DNA from 2 places in the Streptomyces sediminimaris genome. Region 2 is predicted to be linked to the other one. Evidence: riboswitches for the same ligand, from Rfam matches in the RefSeq annotation. Region 2 holds a riboswitch; the other holds the start of a gene.
The links. Region 2 has a riboswitch for S-adenosylmethionine ahead of ACJ9NR_RS11320 (aminotransferase class V-fold PLP-dependent enzyme). Riboswitches for the same ligand answer to the same signal wherever they lie in the genome.
Positions count from the first base shown of each region.

Region 1: linked by a shared signal. The riboswitch ahead of thrC (threonine synthase) and the one ahead of ACJ9NR_RS11320 (aminotransferase class V-fold PLP-dependent enzyme) in region 2 are both predicted to bind S-adenosylmethionine.

Region 1 is NZ_JBJWOT010000001.1:3,879,622-3,886,558, reverse strand. Features, by position in the region: gene ACJ9NR_RS17885 (alpha,alpha-trehalose-phosphate synthase (UDP-forming)) at 1-960, opposite strand, end outside; gene ACJ9NR_RS17880 (glucosyl-3-phosphoglycerate synthase) at 1,055-1,999, opposite strand; SAM riboswitch class I at 2,130-2,286, shown strand; gene thrC (threonine synthase) at 2,305-3,591, shown strand; gene ACJ9NR_RS17870 (MoaD/ThiS family protein) at 3,711-3,986, shown strand; gene ACJ9NR_RS17865 (cold-shock protein) at 4,437-4,643, shown strand; gene groL (chaperonin GroEL) at 4,970-6,592, shown strand; gene ACJ9NR_RS17855 (NADH:flavin oxidoreductase) at 6,825-6,937, shown strand, end outside.
Region 2 is NZ_JBJWOT010000001.1:2,395,633-2,402,569, forward strand. Features, by position in the region: gene ACJ9NR_RS11300 (NYN domain-containing protein) at 1-1,248, opposite strand, end outside; gene ACJ9NR_RS11305 (hypothetical protein) at 1,283-1,522, opposite strand; gene ACJ9NR_RS11310 (rhomboid family intramembrane serine protease) at 1,689-2,480, shown strand; gene ACJ9NR_RS11315 (Lrp/AsnC family transcriptional regulator) at 2,477-2,758, shown strand; gene ACJ9NR_RS11320 (aminotransferase class V-fold PLP-dependent enzyme) at 2,780-4,141, opposite strand; SAM riboswitch class IV at 4,302-4,418, opposite strand; gene trpD (anthranilate phosphoribosyltransferase) at 4,543-5,607, opposite strand; gene qcrB (cytochrome bc1 complex cytochrome b subunit) at 5,749-6,937, opposite strand, start outside.

The DNA.
Region 1 (6,937 bases), 1.5 Mb from region 2:
CCGGTAGACGGCGAGGTCCTGCCGCGAGGGATAGGCGAACGCCACGTGCACGACGCGCTCGCGCCACTCGGGGCGGTCGTCCAGCAGCTGACGGAACGCCAGCAGCCCGCGCACGATGTTCTTCGACAGCTCGGTGCGGTCCACCCGCACGATCGTCCTGCGGCCCTCACCGATCTCGGCCCGCAGCGCGGTCATCCGCTCGGCCACGTCGGCCTCGTGCGCGCGCCGCCGCAGGAAGTCGGCGTCCGCGCCGAGCCCGTGGACGCCGACCTCCGTGCCCCCGAGGCCGCCCACCAACGCGGTGCAGCAGGCCGTGAACGCGTCCGCCCAGCGCCGGGTCAGGAAGCCCAGGCGGTCGGCGCCGAGCATGCCGCGCAGCACCTGCCCGGCGATGTCGTCGGGCAGCAGCCGGAAGTACTCCGCGGGCGCCCACGGCGTGTGCGAGAAGTGCCCGATCCGCAGGTCGGGCCGCAGCTCCCGCAGCATCCCCGGCACCAGGCACAGGTGGTAGTCCTGCACCAGCACGGCCGCGCCCTCGGCGGCCTCCTCGGCGAGTGCCTCGGCGAAGGCCCGGTTGTAGGTCTCGTACGAGGCCCACTGCCGCCGGAACTCCGCGTCGAAGACCGGCTCCAGCGGCGTCTGGTACAGCAGGTGGTGGACGAACCAGAGCACCGAGTTCGCGATGCCGTTGTAGGCGTCGGCGTGGACGCCGGCCGGGACGTCCAGCATCCGCACGCCCTCTTCGCCGACCCCGCAGCGCACCGCCTCCCGGTCGCCGTCGGACAGCGCCGAGCACACCCACAGCGCGCCCGCGTCCGGGCCGATCGCGGACAGCCCGGAGACCAGCCCGCCGCCGCCGCGTTTCGCGGACAGCGAGCCGTCCTCCTGCACCTCGTACGAGACCGGGCCGCGGTTGGACGCGACCAGCACCTGATGAGCAGCGCCGTGCGTGGAAGCCATACGCCACAACCTAGCCAGGCCCGGAAACGCTCAAACGTTTGGCTGCCCCCTGCGGGTGGACCGTATACGGCGCGTGACGGGCGGACTGGCGGACTCAGGCCACCCGGCGCTCGGCGTACTCGGCGATCTCCACCATCGGCGGGCGCTCCTCGGTGTCCACGGAGTGGGTCCGCGGCTCGAAACCGTCCTCGCCGCGCTCGAACTGGGTCAGCGACGGCCGCAGCAGATGCCCGCGGGCCAGCCTCAGCTGCGCCGTGCGGTAGATCGCGGCGGCCATGCGGCCCAGCGCCTGCCCGTCCTGGTGGCGGTGCTTGCGCACGCCGACGTCCACCTGGGCGAGCGCGTCGAGGCCCACCAGGTGCAGGGCGTCGACCAGCATGCCCAGCTCCACGCCGTAGCCGACCGGGAAGGGCAGCTGTTCCAGCAGGGAGCGGCGGGCCGCGTACTCGCCGCCGAGCGGCTGCACGAAGCCGGCCAGCTGCGGCCAGTGCATGTTCAGCAGCGGGCGCGCCATCAGCTCGGTGACCCGGCCGCCCTGTCCCGCGGCCCCGGCCAGCGGGCGGTCGTACATGCCCTTGACCAGTTCGACGCCGGGGTCGGTGAGCAGCGGGCCCACGATCCCGGAGACGAAGCCGGAGGAGAACTCCCTCAGGTCGGCGTCGACGAAGCAGACGATGTCCCCCGTCGTGACGAGCAGGGAGCGCCACAGCACCTCGCCCTTGCCGGGCACGGCCGGGACGCGCGGCAGGATCTCGTCCCGGTGCACCACCCGGGCGCCCGCCGCCGCGGCCACCTCGGAGGTGCGGTCGGTGGACCCCGAGTCGACGACGACGATCTCGTCGACCAGCGGCACCTGCCGCATGAGGTCGCGGCGGACGACGGCGACGATGTCGCCGACCGTCTCCTGCTCGTTGAGCGCGGGCAGCACGACGGAGACCGACTGGCCCGTGCGCTGCTTGGCGGCCAGGATCCGGTGCAGCGGGCGGTCGGACAGGGCCCAGGAGCGGGTGCGCAGCCAGCGCTCGACTTCTTCCAGCACGGTCGGCGGCTCCTCACGGTTGTCTCGCGTTACGGACGGCTCTCTCAACTGTCCTGGGCGTCGGTTACAGTCTTGAACAACGCCGGTGACCATCGCATGTCCGGGGTCACCGCCGTTCACAACCGCATACAGCTCATCCAGAGGGGCAGAGGGAAACGGCCCGATGAAGCCCCGGCAACCCTCCAGCCGGTACTCGTAGATCAGTGCTGATCGTTCCGCGAGGCTCCCCGGCTAGGGAAGGTGCCAAATCCGTCTCACGGCGAGATGCGTCGTGAGGAAGATGAGGAGAAAGGGCCTCGCCTCATATGGCTGCGCAGACTGTTGCAAGCACCACCGACTCCACGACCGTCGACCTCGGTCCCGCCGCGGCCCTCAGCTGCCGCGAGTGCGGTCACCGGGTACCGCTCGGCCCGGTCTTCGCGTGCGAGGAGTGTTTCGGCCCCCTCGAGATCGCCTACGACTTCTCGGCCTACGGCGCCGAGGAGCTCCGCAAGCGCATCGAGGCGGGCCCCGCGAACATCTGGCGCTACGCGCCCCTGCTGCCGGTCCCGGCGGACGTGGCGGACAAGCCGAACATCAACCCCGGCTGGACCAAGCTCGTCAGGGCCGACAACCTCGCCCGCGAGCTGGGCGTGACCGGCGGCCTGTACGTCAAGGACGACTCCGGCAACCCGACGCACTCCTTCAAGGACCGCGTCGTCGCGCAGGCCCTGGAGGCGGCGCGCGTCTTCGGCTTCACCACCCTCTCCTGCTCCTCCACCGGAAACCTGGCCGGCGCCGTGGGCGCCGCGGCGGCCCGGGCCGGCTTCCGCTCCTGCGTGTTCATCCCGCACGACCTGGAGCAGGGCAAGGTCGTCATGGCCGCGGTCTACGGCGGCGAGCTCGTCGGCATCGAGGGCAACTACGACGACGTGAACCGTTTCTGCTCCGAGCTGATCGGCGACCCGGCCGGCGAGGGCTGGGGCTTCGTCAACGTCAACCTGCGGCCGTACTACGCGGAGGGCTCCAAGACCCTGGCGTACGAGATCTGCGAGCAGCTCGGCTGGCGGCTGCCGGACCAGCTGGTCATCCCGATCGCCTCCGGTTCGCAGCTGACGAAGATCGACAAGGGTCTGCAGGAGCTGATCAGGCTCGGGCTCGTCGAGGACCGGCCGTACCGGATCTTCGGCGCCCAGGCCGAGGGCTGCTCGCCGGTGTCGACGGCGTACAAGGCGGGGCACGACGTGGTCCGCCCGCAGAAGCCGGACACCATCGCCAAGTCGCTGGCGATCGGCAACCCCGCCGACGGCCCGTACGTGCTGGACATCGCGCGGCGCACCGGCGGCGCGGTGGAGGACGTCAGCGACGGGCAGATCGTGGACGCGATCAAGCTGCTCGCCCGGACCGAGGGGATCTTCGCGGAGACCGCGGGCGGTGTGACCGTCGGCGTGACGAGGAAGCTCATCGAGAACGGGGTGCTGGACCCGGCGCTGACGACGGTCGTTCTCAACACCGGGGACGGGCTGAAGACGCTGGACGCGGTGGCCGGTACGGGCCTGACCGCGACCATTCGCCCGAACCTCGATTCCTTCCGTGAGGCCGGGCTCGCCTGAGCAGGTGGCCGTTCGTCCGCGGGCCGCGGTGGGCCGGTCGCGCCCGCGCGGCGGTGGCCGCACCCCCAGCACAGCCCCGCACCCCTGAAAAGCCTGTTCCCGACCCGGAGGTCATCAGCATGAGCGTCAACGTCCGTATCCCCACCATCCTGCGCACCTACACCGGCGGGCAGGCCGAGGTCGCCGCCGAGGGCGCGACCCTCGCCGAGGTCATCGCCGACCTGGAGAAGAACCACACGGGTATCGCCGCCCGGGTGCTCGACGACCAGGGCAGGCTGCGCCGGTTCGTCAACGTCTACGTCAACGACGACGACGTGCGTTTCGAGCAGGGCCTGGAGACGGCCACTCCGGACGGCGCCGGAGTCTCGATCATTCCGGCCGTCGCCGGAGGCTGAGGAACAGGTCGGACGCCCCGATCATTACCGTCGGTAAGGTCGGTTACGAAGAGTTCATCGAATTGCCCCCTCCGTGAGAGAAGCGGAGGGGGCAATTCTGCATGGTTGAGCACGGTACAGTTGGGGAAGCGGCCCCGTTCCGCATGCCGGACGCATATGAGTTCCCACTTCTCGGGCAGCGAGAAGTCGCCAAAGTGTGCAGGTCTTTTGTGTCTTATGCTCCTTTTATGGGGCCCGACTTGCCCTGGATTCGGGTGAATTCTCCGTACATTCCCGACCGGTCGTGCCCGGAATTCTCGTCCGATTGACCTGTTGCAGACGGCAGTTGGACAGATACATTCAGCCGCGGTCGACGCGTTCCGGCGCACGCCCCCAACCGTGGGGGGTGAGGTCTGACCCGGATCCGCGAAGTGCGGGTCCGTGCAAGGGCCAGTAATAGGGGAGTTAGGCATGGCTCAGGGCACCGTCAAGTGGTTCAACGCGGAGAAGGGGTACGGCTTCATCGCGGTCGACGGTGGTGCGGATGTTTTCGTCCACTACAGTGCGATTCAGATGGACGGCTACCGCACCCTGGAAGAGGGTCAGCGGGTCGATTTCGAGATCTCGCAGGGCCAGAAGGGGCCGCAGGCGGACATGGTCCGGCTGGCGGCCGGCTGAAGCACGCGCCGGGTCAACTGCAGCGACGTTCTTCCGTTCTTGATCGAAGGGTCCGCGCCCTGGGCGCGGGCCCTTCGGCGTGTCCGGGGCCGGGCGCGGACACGCCCGCCCGCCCCGGCTCGCTCCGTGGGCGCACCTTGCACTCTCATGGGTCGAGTGCTAATCATTGGCGTTAGCACTCTGAAGGTGAGAGTGACAAAGAAGGACCGGGTCGGTGAGGCCCGCAGGCCGGGTGGGGCAAGGAACCACGAGGCGTGCGTGCCGTCCGTCGCGGGCGCGGGCGCGGTCCGAAGGAATCACCCCCAGTCCTGGAGGGACCACTTCACATGGCCAAGATCATCGCGTTCGACGAGGAGGCGCGGCGCGGCCTCGAGCGCGGCATGAACCAGCTCGCGGACGCCGTGAAGGTGACGCTCGGCCCCAAGGGCCGCAACGTCGTCCTCGAGAAGAAGTGGGGCGCCCCCACGATCACCAACGACGGTGTCTCCATCGCCAAGGAGATCGAGCTCGAGGACCCGTACGAGAAGATCGGCGCCGAGCTGGTCAAGGAAGTCGCCAAGAAGACGGACGACGTCGCCGGTGACGGTACGACCACCGCGACCGTTCTCGCCCAGGCCCTGGTCAAGGAGGGCCTGCGCAACGTCGCCGCCGGCGCCAACCCGATGGCCCTCAAGCGCGGTATCGAGAAGGCCGTCGAGGCCGTCTCCGGTGCCCTGCTCGAGCAGGCCAAGGACGTCGAGACCAAGGAGCAGATCGCTTCCACGGCCTCCATCTCCGCCGCCGACACCCAGATCGGCGAGCTCATCGCCGAGGCCATGGACAAGGTCGGCAAGGAAGGCGTCATCACCGTCGAGGAGTCCCAGACCTTCGGTCTGGAGCTGGAGCTCACCGAGGGTATGCGCTTCGACAAGGGCTACATCTCGGCGTACTTCGCCACCGACATGGAGCGGATGGAGGCGTCGCTCGACGACCCCTACATCCTGATCGCCAACTCCAAGATCTCCGCGGTCAAGGACCTGCTCCCGCTGCTGGAGAAGGTCATGCAGTCGGGCAAGCCGCTGCTGATCATCGCCGAGGACGTCGAGGGCGAGGCCCTGTCGACCCTGGTCGTCAACAAGATCCGCGGCACCTTCAAGTCCGTCGCCGTCAAGGCCCCGGGCTTCGGTGACCGCCGCAAGGCGATGCTGAACGACATCGCCATCCTCACCGGCGGCGAGGTGATCTCCGAGGAGGTCGGCCTCAAGCTGGAGAACACGACCCTCGACCTGCTGGGCCGCGCCCGCAAGGTGGTCATCACCAAGGACGAGACCACCATCGTCGACGGCGCCGGCTCCACGGAGCAGGTGCAGGGCCGCGTGAACCAGATCCGCGCCGAGATCGAGAACAGCGACTCGGACTACGACCGCGAGAAGCTGCAGGAGCGCCTGGCGAAGCTCGCCGGCGGTGTCGCGGTCATCAAGGCCGGCGCCGCCACCGAGGTGGAGCTCAAGGAGCGCAAGCACCGCATCGAGGACGCCGTCCGCAACGCCAAGGCCGCCGTCGAGGAGGGCATCGTCGCCGGTGGTGGCGTCGCGCTCATCCAGGCGTCCACCGTCTTCGAGAAGCTGGACCTGGAGGGTGACGAGGCGACCGGCGCCCAGGCCGTGAAGCTCGCGCTCGAGGCCCCGCTGAAGCAGATCGCCGTCAACGCCGGCCTCGAGGGCGGCGTCGTGGTGGAGAAGGTGCGCAACCTGACCCCGGGCCACGGCCTGAACGCCGCGACCGGCGAGTACGTCGACCTGGTCAAGGAAGGCATCATCGACCCGGCGAAGGTGACCCGTTCCGCGCTGCAGAACGCCGCCTCCATCGCCGCGCTGTTCCTCACCACCGAGGCCGTCATCGCCGACAAGCCGGAGAAGGCCGCCGCGCCCGCCGGCGGCGGCATGCCGGGCGGTGACATGGACTTCTGATCGGCCCCGGGGCTCCGGCTCCGGCTGATCAACGTCCTGACGCGAGGGCGGCACTTCCTGCTCCGGCAGGGGGTGCCGCCCTTTCGTGTGTCCGGCGTCACACGGGTGCTTGAGGCCGTCCGGGAATGGGAAGCGGCGCGCAGGTGATTGCTTAAGGTGGTGCAACAATGCGTGCGCACATACCGACCGGTTAATACCGACCGGTTAACTCAGCCCTCGAGGAGTACCCCACGTGACCGCCCCCGCCGCCTCCCGCGCCGCCGAGATCCTCTCCCGGCCCACCACGATCAACGGCCTCACCGTCCCCAACCGCATCGTCATGGCCCCGATGACGCGCATGTTCTC
Region 2 (6,937 bases):
GACGGGCCGCCCGGGCGGCTCGGCGCGCACCAGCTGACGGATCAGCTCGTCGGCCGTCACACCCGGCTTGGAGAACAGCACGCGCACGCCGCGCGGGGGCGCCAGCAGCACCGGCGCCACCAGCTCGGCCCCGTCGAAGACGCAGGTGACCTCGGCGCCGGTCTGTGCGGCGAGCTGCGAGAGCTGGCCCAGCAGCCTCAACCGCTGCTTCTCCAGGGGCATCTGGGGATAGCCGGTCTTGGTGACGTTGTAGCCGTCGACGAGCAGGTGGGCCTGCGGCAGGGCGAGCAGCTGGTCCAGGACCGCGGGGTCGTGCTCGGACAGCGCCCGGGCGGCGATGTCCTTCGGGGTCATGCGCCCCGGCTCGACCGCGTCGACGGTCTCGGCCGGGCGGACGGAGACGGGCGGCAGCGCCAGTTCCCGGCGCAGCCCCTGTGTCGCGTCGAGAAGGGTGTCCAGAAGCAGGCGCACGCGCATGTCCTCGACACTGCGCCCCTCGCGCGCTGCTCTGCGCGTGCCCTCCAGGGCGGCCTCCGCCTCGCCGAGCCGCGCCTTCAGGCGCCGGGACTCGCTCTCCGCGGCGGACACCTGGGCCTGCCCCTCGGCGCGTGCGGCCTCCATCTCGCCCTGGAGCTTGCGCAGGGCCGCCTCGCCCCGCTTGACGTCGCTGAGGGCCGCGCGCAGCTTGCGGCGCAGCGAGTCGGCCTCCTTGCGGGCGGCCTCCAGCTCGGTGCGCAGCCGCTCGGTGTCGAGCCGGGTCTGCTCGCGGGCCCGCTCCAGCTCCTCGCGCAGCCGCTCCAGCTCGGCCCGGCTCTCCTCGCCGGCCCGCTCGGCGTCGGCCCGCTGAGCCTCCTCGCCGGCCGCCGTCACGAGCTTCACCCAGCCGGTGGGCCGCAGAACATAGGCCGCGGCCGCCACGTCGAGCGGGTCCGCGGCCGGGGGCGGCGAGCCGGAGTCGAGGGCGCCGGCCAGCTCCGGCTGGGCCTCTCTGAGCTTCTCCCCGATCCGCTGCCGGAACAGCGGCTCGGTCTCCAGCGCGGCCGCCATCGCGTTGCCGGCGAACTTGGCGCGGCGAGACGGGGTGAACCGGGCGTACTGCCTGAGCTGTCCGGGCAGTTCGGCGACGGTCAGGCCGCCGAACGCGTCCGCGACGATCTGGACGACCCTGCGGCGCACTCCGTCGGGCAGCGGACGGTCAAGCACCTCGGCGGTGCCGTCGCCCGGCCCCCCGTCCGCGGTCTCCGCCATCCGTCACACCCCATTACCTGTGGGGCCGCTCCGCTCAGGAGTCGGCGCCCGGCCTGTCCACGAGTTCCACCTGGTCCACCGCGTTGCACCAGCGGCAGCGCACCGACTCGATGGTCTCACTGACCACCTCGCGCTCCTCGACCTTCGGCTCGCCGGCCAGATCGAGGTGGACGTACTCGACGACCTTCGAGGAGCGGGTCACGTCGAACCGCGTGAGGTTGCCGCAGAGGGTGCAGCGCCACCGTGTCGAGGCGGTCGGCAGGGGAACCGTCATCGTGACTCGTACCTTTTCCTTCTGGGCCGTCTGGTGTCCGCGACGCCCCGGCTTCCCCGGAGCGTGTGGCCGTAACCCTACGGCCTGGCGGCGACCCGCCGCCCGCCTGTCCACGGCGGCGAGGCGTTCTGTGCGAGTGCGTCCCCTTACGTCATGCTCTGTGTTCATGATCAGCCACCGGAGCCCGACCGACAGCAGAACGAGCCGGCGCCCGTCGGCGCCCGTGACCCACACGCTGCTCGTCCTGTGCTGCCTGGTCTTCGTGATCGGCCCGGCATCGGGCCTGGACCGGGTCTACGGCTCCGGGGAGGCACTGCTCGCCGCCCAGCGCGCGTACTTCCACCGGTGGGGGGTGATCCCGGCCGAGCTGTTCCAGGGCTCCCCCAGGGCCGTCCTGACCCCCGCCACCGCCCTGTTCGTGCACGGCAGCTGGGTGCACCTGCTCGGCAACATGCTCTTCCTCTACGTCTTCGGCGTGATGACCGAGGAGCGGATGGGCCGCGTGCGGTTCGCCCTCTTCTACCTCGGCTGCGGCTACCTGGCCCTGCTCGGCTACGCGGCCGCGAACTCCGCCTCCGAGCAGTCCCTGGTGGGGGCGTCCGGGGCGATCTCCGCCGTCCTGGGCGCGTTCCTCTACCTGTTCCCCACGGCCAGGGTGACAAGCCTGCTCCCGTTCCTCTTCTTCCTCCCGGTGCGCTTCCCCGCGTGGGTGGTCCTGCCGTTCTGGGCGGCCCTGCAGTGGCTGGCCGCGGGCCGGGCGGACCGCGGGCCGGGGGTGGCCTACCTGGCCCACCTGGTGGGCTTCGGCCTGGGCTTCTGCTACGCCTGGGCCCGGTCCGGGAAGAGGAGGGGGAAGGGCCCGAGGGGCGGCCGCGGAAGGGCGGTGGTGGGCGACCCGGGGGCGACTAGAGTGAGGTCCGCCCCAGCTCCGGCTCCCGAGGGAGAGAACCAGCCGTGATCACCGCGATCGTCCTCATCAAGACCAGCGTGGACCGGATCCCCGAGATCGCGGAGTCGATCGCGGCGCTGGAGTCCGTGAGCGAGGTCTTCTCGGTCACCGGCACCTACGACCTGATCGCCATGGTCCGGGTCAAGGAGCACGAGGACCTGGCCGAGATCATCCCGGGCCGCATCAGCAAGATCCCCGGCGTCGAGGCCACGGACACGCACGTCGCGTTCCGCACCTACTCCCAGCACGACCTGGAGGCGGCGTTCGCCATCGGCCTGGACTCCTGAAGGCGCGTCGTACCGGCGTCGTCAAACCGCCGGCACGCAGCGGCCGTCCTGCGTGCGGTAGCGCCGCTTCGCGCCGTCGCGCACCAGTTCCCGCACGGCCGCCAGGAAGCGGGTGACGTGCTCGTCGGGGGTGCCGGCGCCGAAGCTGACGCGGATGGCGTCGAGGGACTTCCCGCCCGGGGCGGCCTCGGGGGCGCCGCACTCGCCCCGGGCCTGGGGGCCGCCGCCCAGCAGGGTGCGCAGCAGGGGGTGGGCGCAGAACAGGCCGTCCCGCACGCCGATGCCGTACTCGGCGGAGAGCGCGGCGGCGAAGTGGGAGCTGTGCCAGCCCTCGACGACGAACGAGATCACCCCGACCCGGGGGGCGTCGTCGCCGAACAGGGACAGGACCGTGACCTGCGGGACCTCGGCCAGACCCGCGCGGACCCGGGTGATCAGGCGCTGCTCACGCGCGACCAGGCCGTCGAAGCCCGCCTCGGTGAGGGCCCGGCAGGCGGAGGCGATGGAGTGGGCACCGATCACGTTCGGGGAGCCGGCCTCGTGGCGGGCGGCGCCGTCGTGCCACTCCACGTCCACGCCCCCGTCCGCGCGCCGCGTCACCCTGCGGCTGGCGCCGCCGCCCGCGAGGTACGGCTCGGCCGCCCGCAGCCAGTCGGCGCGGCCGGCCAGCACACCGGAGCCGAAGGGCGCGTAGAGCTTGTGCCCGGAGAAGGCGACCCAGTCGACGTCGAGGTCCCGCACGGAGACCGGGCGGTGCGGGGCCAGCTGCGCCGCGTCCAGCACGATCCGCGCGCCGTGGGCGTGCGCCGCGGCGGCCAGCTCGCGCACCGGCCACAGCTCGCCGGTGACGTTGGAGGCGCCGGTGACGCAGACCAGCGCCGGAGTCCGCGGGTCGCGGGCGGCGAGGGCGCGCTCCAGGGTCGCCACGGCCTGCTGCGGGGTGCGCGGCGCGTCGAGGCAGGTGACCCGGGCGTCCTGCCAGGGCAGCAGGCTCGCGTGGTGCTCGGTCTCGAAGACGAGGACCTGGCAGCCTGCGGGCAGCGCGCGGGCGAGCAGGTTCAGCGAGTCCGTCGTGGAGCGGGTGAAGACCAGCTGGTCGCCGGGACGGCAGTCCAGGAACTCCAGGACCGTCCTGCGGGCGCCCTCGAACAGGTCGGTCGACAGCTGGGACAGGTACCCGGCGCCCCGGTGGACGCTGCCGTAGTACGGTGCGTAGGCCGCCACGTCGTCCCAGACGCGCTGCAGGGCCGGCGCGCTGGCCGCGTAGTCGAGTGCGGCGTAGGTGACCTCGCCACCGGTGACGAGCGGGACGGTGACGTCCCGGCCCAGAACGGGCAGCGGGGCACAGACGGCCTGGACGGCGGCAGCGGTGGGGACGGACATGGCGAGACTCCTGCGAGGGACGAGCGGATCCGCCGTGCGAGCGGTACGGCTCCAGCACGGGGAGAGGTGAAAGGGGTACGCGGAGGCGGGGCTCGACGCCCTAGCGCATTCGCTGGCTCACAGAAGGCTCCTCGACGACCAGGACCCCTGGTGTACGAGGGATCCGCGCTTGCCCTGGACCTCGCTGCCCACGGCCTGGTCCTCACCCGGGGCACCCCGCCACGGACGGAGGGTTGCCGGACAGTCGGCCGGGGCCTCATGACTGTCACTCATGACCTGGTCGGAAACGTACGTGAAGTGATCGCGGTCCCGCAACCCGTGTCCGGATGACGGGACCGCGCCCCTGCTCGCCGGCGGCCGGCGGCCGCCGGCCGGCGAGCCGTGGCACTCCCGGCGGACGCTCAGCCGTTGCTGGCCGCCACCCAGCGCTCCAGCGCCCGCTTGGCGGCGCCCGAGTCGATCGACTCCGCGGCCCTGGCCATCCCGGCGCGGAGCTGTTCGGCCAGCGGTCCCGGGCCCGGGTCGAGGGCGACGAGCGCGGCCGCCGAGTTCAGCAGTACGGCGTCCCGCACCGGCCCCCGCTCCCCGTCGAGGAGCCTGCGGGCCACCTCGGCGTTGTACGAGGGGTCGCCGCCGCGCAGCGCCTCGACCGGCACCAGCTCGATGCCGACCTCGCGGGGGTCGAAGGTCTCCTCGGCGACCTTGCCGTCGCGGACGATCCAGACCCGGGAGGTGGCCGTGGTGGTCAGCTCGTCGAGTCCGTCGTCCCCGCGGAAGACCAGCGAGGAGTTGCCGCGTTCGGCGAAGACGCCCGCGACGACCGGAGCCATCCGCGGGTCGGCGACACCGACCGCCTGGGCCCGCACCCGGGCGGGGTTGGTCAGCGGGCCGAGGATGTTGAACACCGTGCGGATGGCCAGCTGGCCGCGCGCGGCGCCGGCGTGCCGCAGCGCCGGGTGGAACTTGACGGCGAAGCAGAAGGTGATCCCCGCCTCCTGCGCCACCTCGGCCACCCGCTGCGGGGTCAGTTCCAGATTGACGCCGAGCTTCTCCAGGACGTCCGAGGCACCGGACGCCGAGGACGCGGCGCGGTTGCCGTGCTTGACGACCGTGGCGCCCGCACCGGCGACGACGATCGCGGACATGGTGGAGATGTTGACCGTCTTGGCGCCGTCGCCGCCGGTGCCGACGATGTCCACCGTCCGCCCGGGCACCTCGATCACGTTGGCGTGCTCGTACATCGTCCGGACCAGGCCGGCGATCTCCTCCACCGTCTCGCCCTTGGCGCGCAGGGCCACGACGAAGCCCGCGATCTGCGCGTCCGTCGCCTCGCCGCGCATGATCTGGTCCATCGCCCAGGCCGTCGCGTCGGCGCTCTGGTCGCGGCCGTAGAGCAGGGCGTTCAGCACCTCGGGCCAGGAACGGCCCGCCGCGGTGTCGCCTCCAGCGGGGGTCACAGCGCTCATAGGGCCGCTCCTGGTGTCGTAGAAGAGGAGGACTCGTCGCGGGAGTCCGACCCCCACCCTATCCAGCCGGAAGGCATGACAAGGGGCCCCGTCCGAACACCGGACGGGGCCCCTCGCCGTGGCGTGGCGACGCCTCAGCGATCAGTGATGGCCGTGGCCGCTCGTGATCTCCTTGTACTCCTCCGCGGTGGGCTTCGCGATCTGGGACTCCTCGCCGTAGTACGCCTCGCTGAGCTTGGCGCGCAGCTTCTCGGAGCCCCTCACCTTGCGCTCGACGCCGTTCTCGTCGACCGTGGGGCCGATCTCGAGCGGCTGGTACTGCTCGTGCGCGGTCAGGGTGTGCAGCGCGTCCTGGGTGAGCGGCTCGTGGACCTCGATGAACTCACCGTGCGGCAGGCGCTTGATGATGCCCGACTCGCGGCCGTGCAGCACCTTGTCCCGGTCCCGGCGCTGCAGGCCGAGGCAGACGCGCTTGGTGGCGATGAAGGTGAGCACCGGCAGGACGAAGAAGGCGATCCGCACGAACCAGGTGATCGCGTTGATCGACAGGTGGAAGTGCGTGGCCCAGATGTCGTTGCCGCCGCCGATCATCATCACGAAGTACCAGGAGATCCACGCGGCACCGAACGCGGTACGCGTCGGGGCGTTGCGCGGGCGGTCCAGGATGTGGTGCTCGCGACGGTCGCCGGTGACCCAGGCCTCGATGAACGGGTAGACCGCGATCGCGACCAGGACCAGCGGGAAGATCACCAGCGGGATGAACACGCCCAGGACGAGCGTGTGGCCCCAGAAGTTGATCTCCCAGCCCGGCATCGTCCGGATCAGGCCCTCGGAGAAGCCCATGTACCAGTCGGGCTGGGCGCCGGTGGACACCTGGTCCGGACGGTAGGGGCCGATGGCCCAGATCGGGTTGATCGAGGCGATCGCTGCGATGGCCGTGATGACACCGAAGACCAGGAAGAAGAAGCCTCCGGCCTTGGCCATGTACACCGGCAGCAGCGGCATGCCCACGACGTTGTTGTTCGTCCGTCCGGGACCCGCGAACTGCGTGTGCTTGTGGTAGAAGACCAGGATCAGGTGGCCGACCAGCAGACCGAGCATGATGCCCGGCAGCAGCAGGATGTGGATCGAGTAGAAGCGGGCCACGAAGTCGCCGCCCGGGAACTGCCCGCCGAAGAGGAAGAACGACAGGTACGTGCCGACCACCGGCACGGACAGGATCGCGCCCTCCATGAAGCGGACACCGGTGCCGGAGAGCAGGTCGTCCGGGAGCGAGTAGCCGGTGAAGCCGGTGAACATGCCCAGGACCAGCAGCAGGAAGCCGAACAGC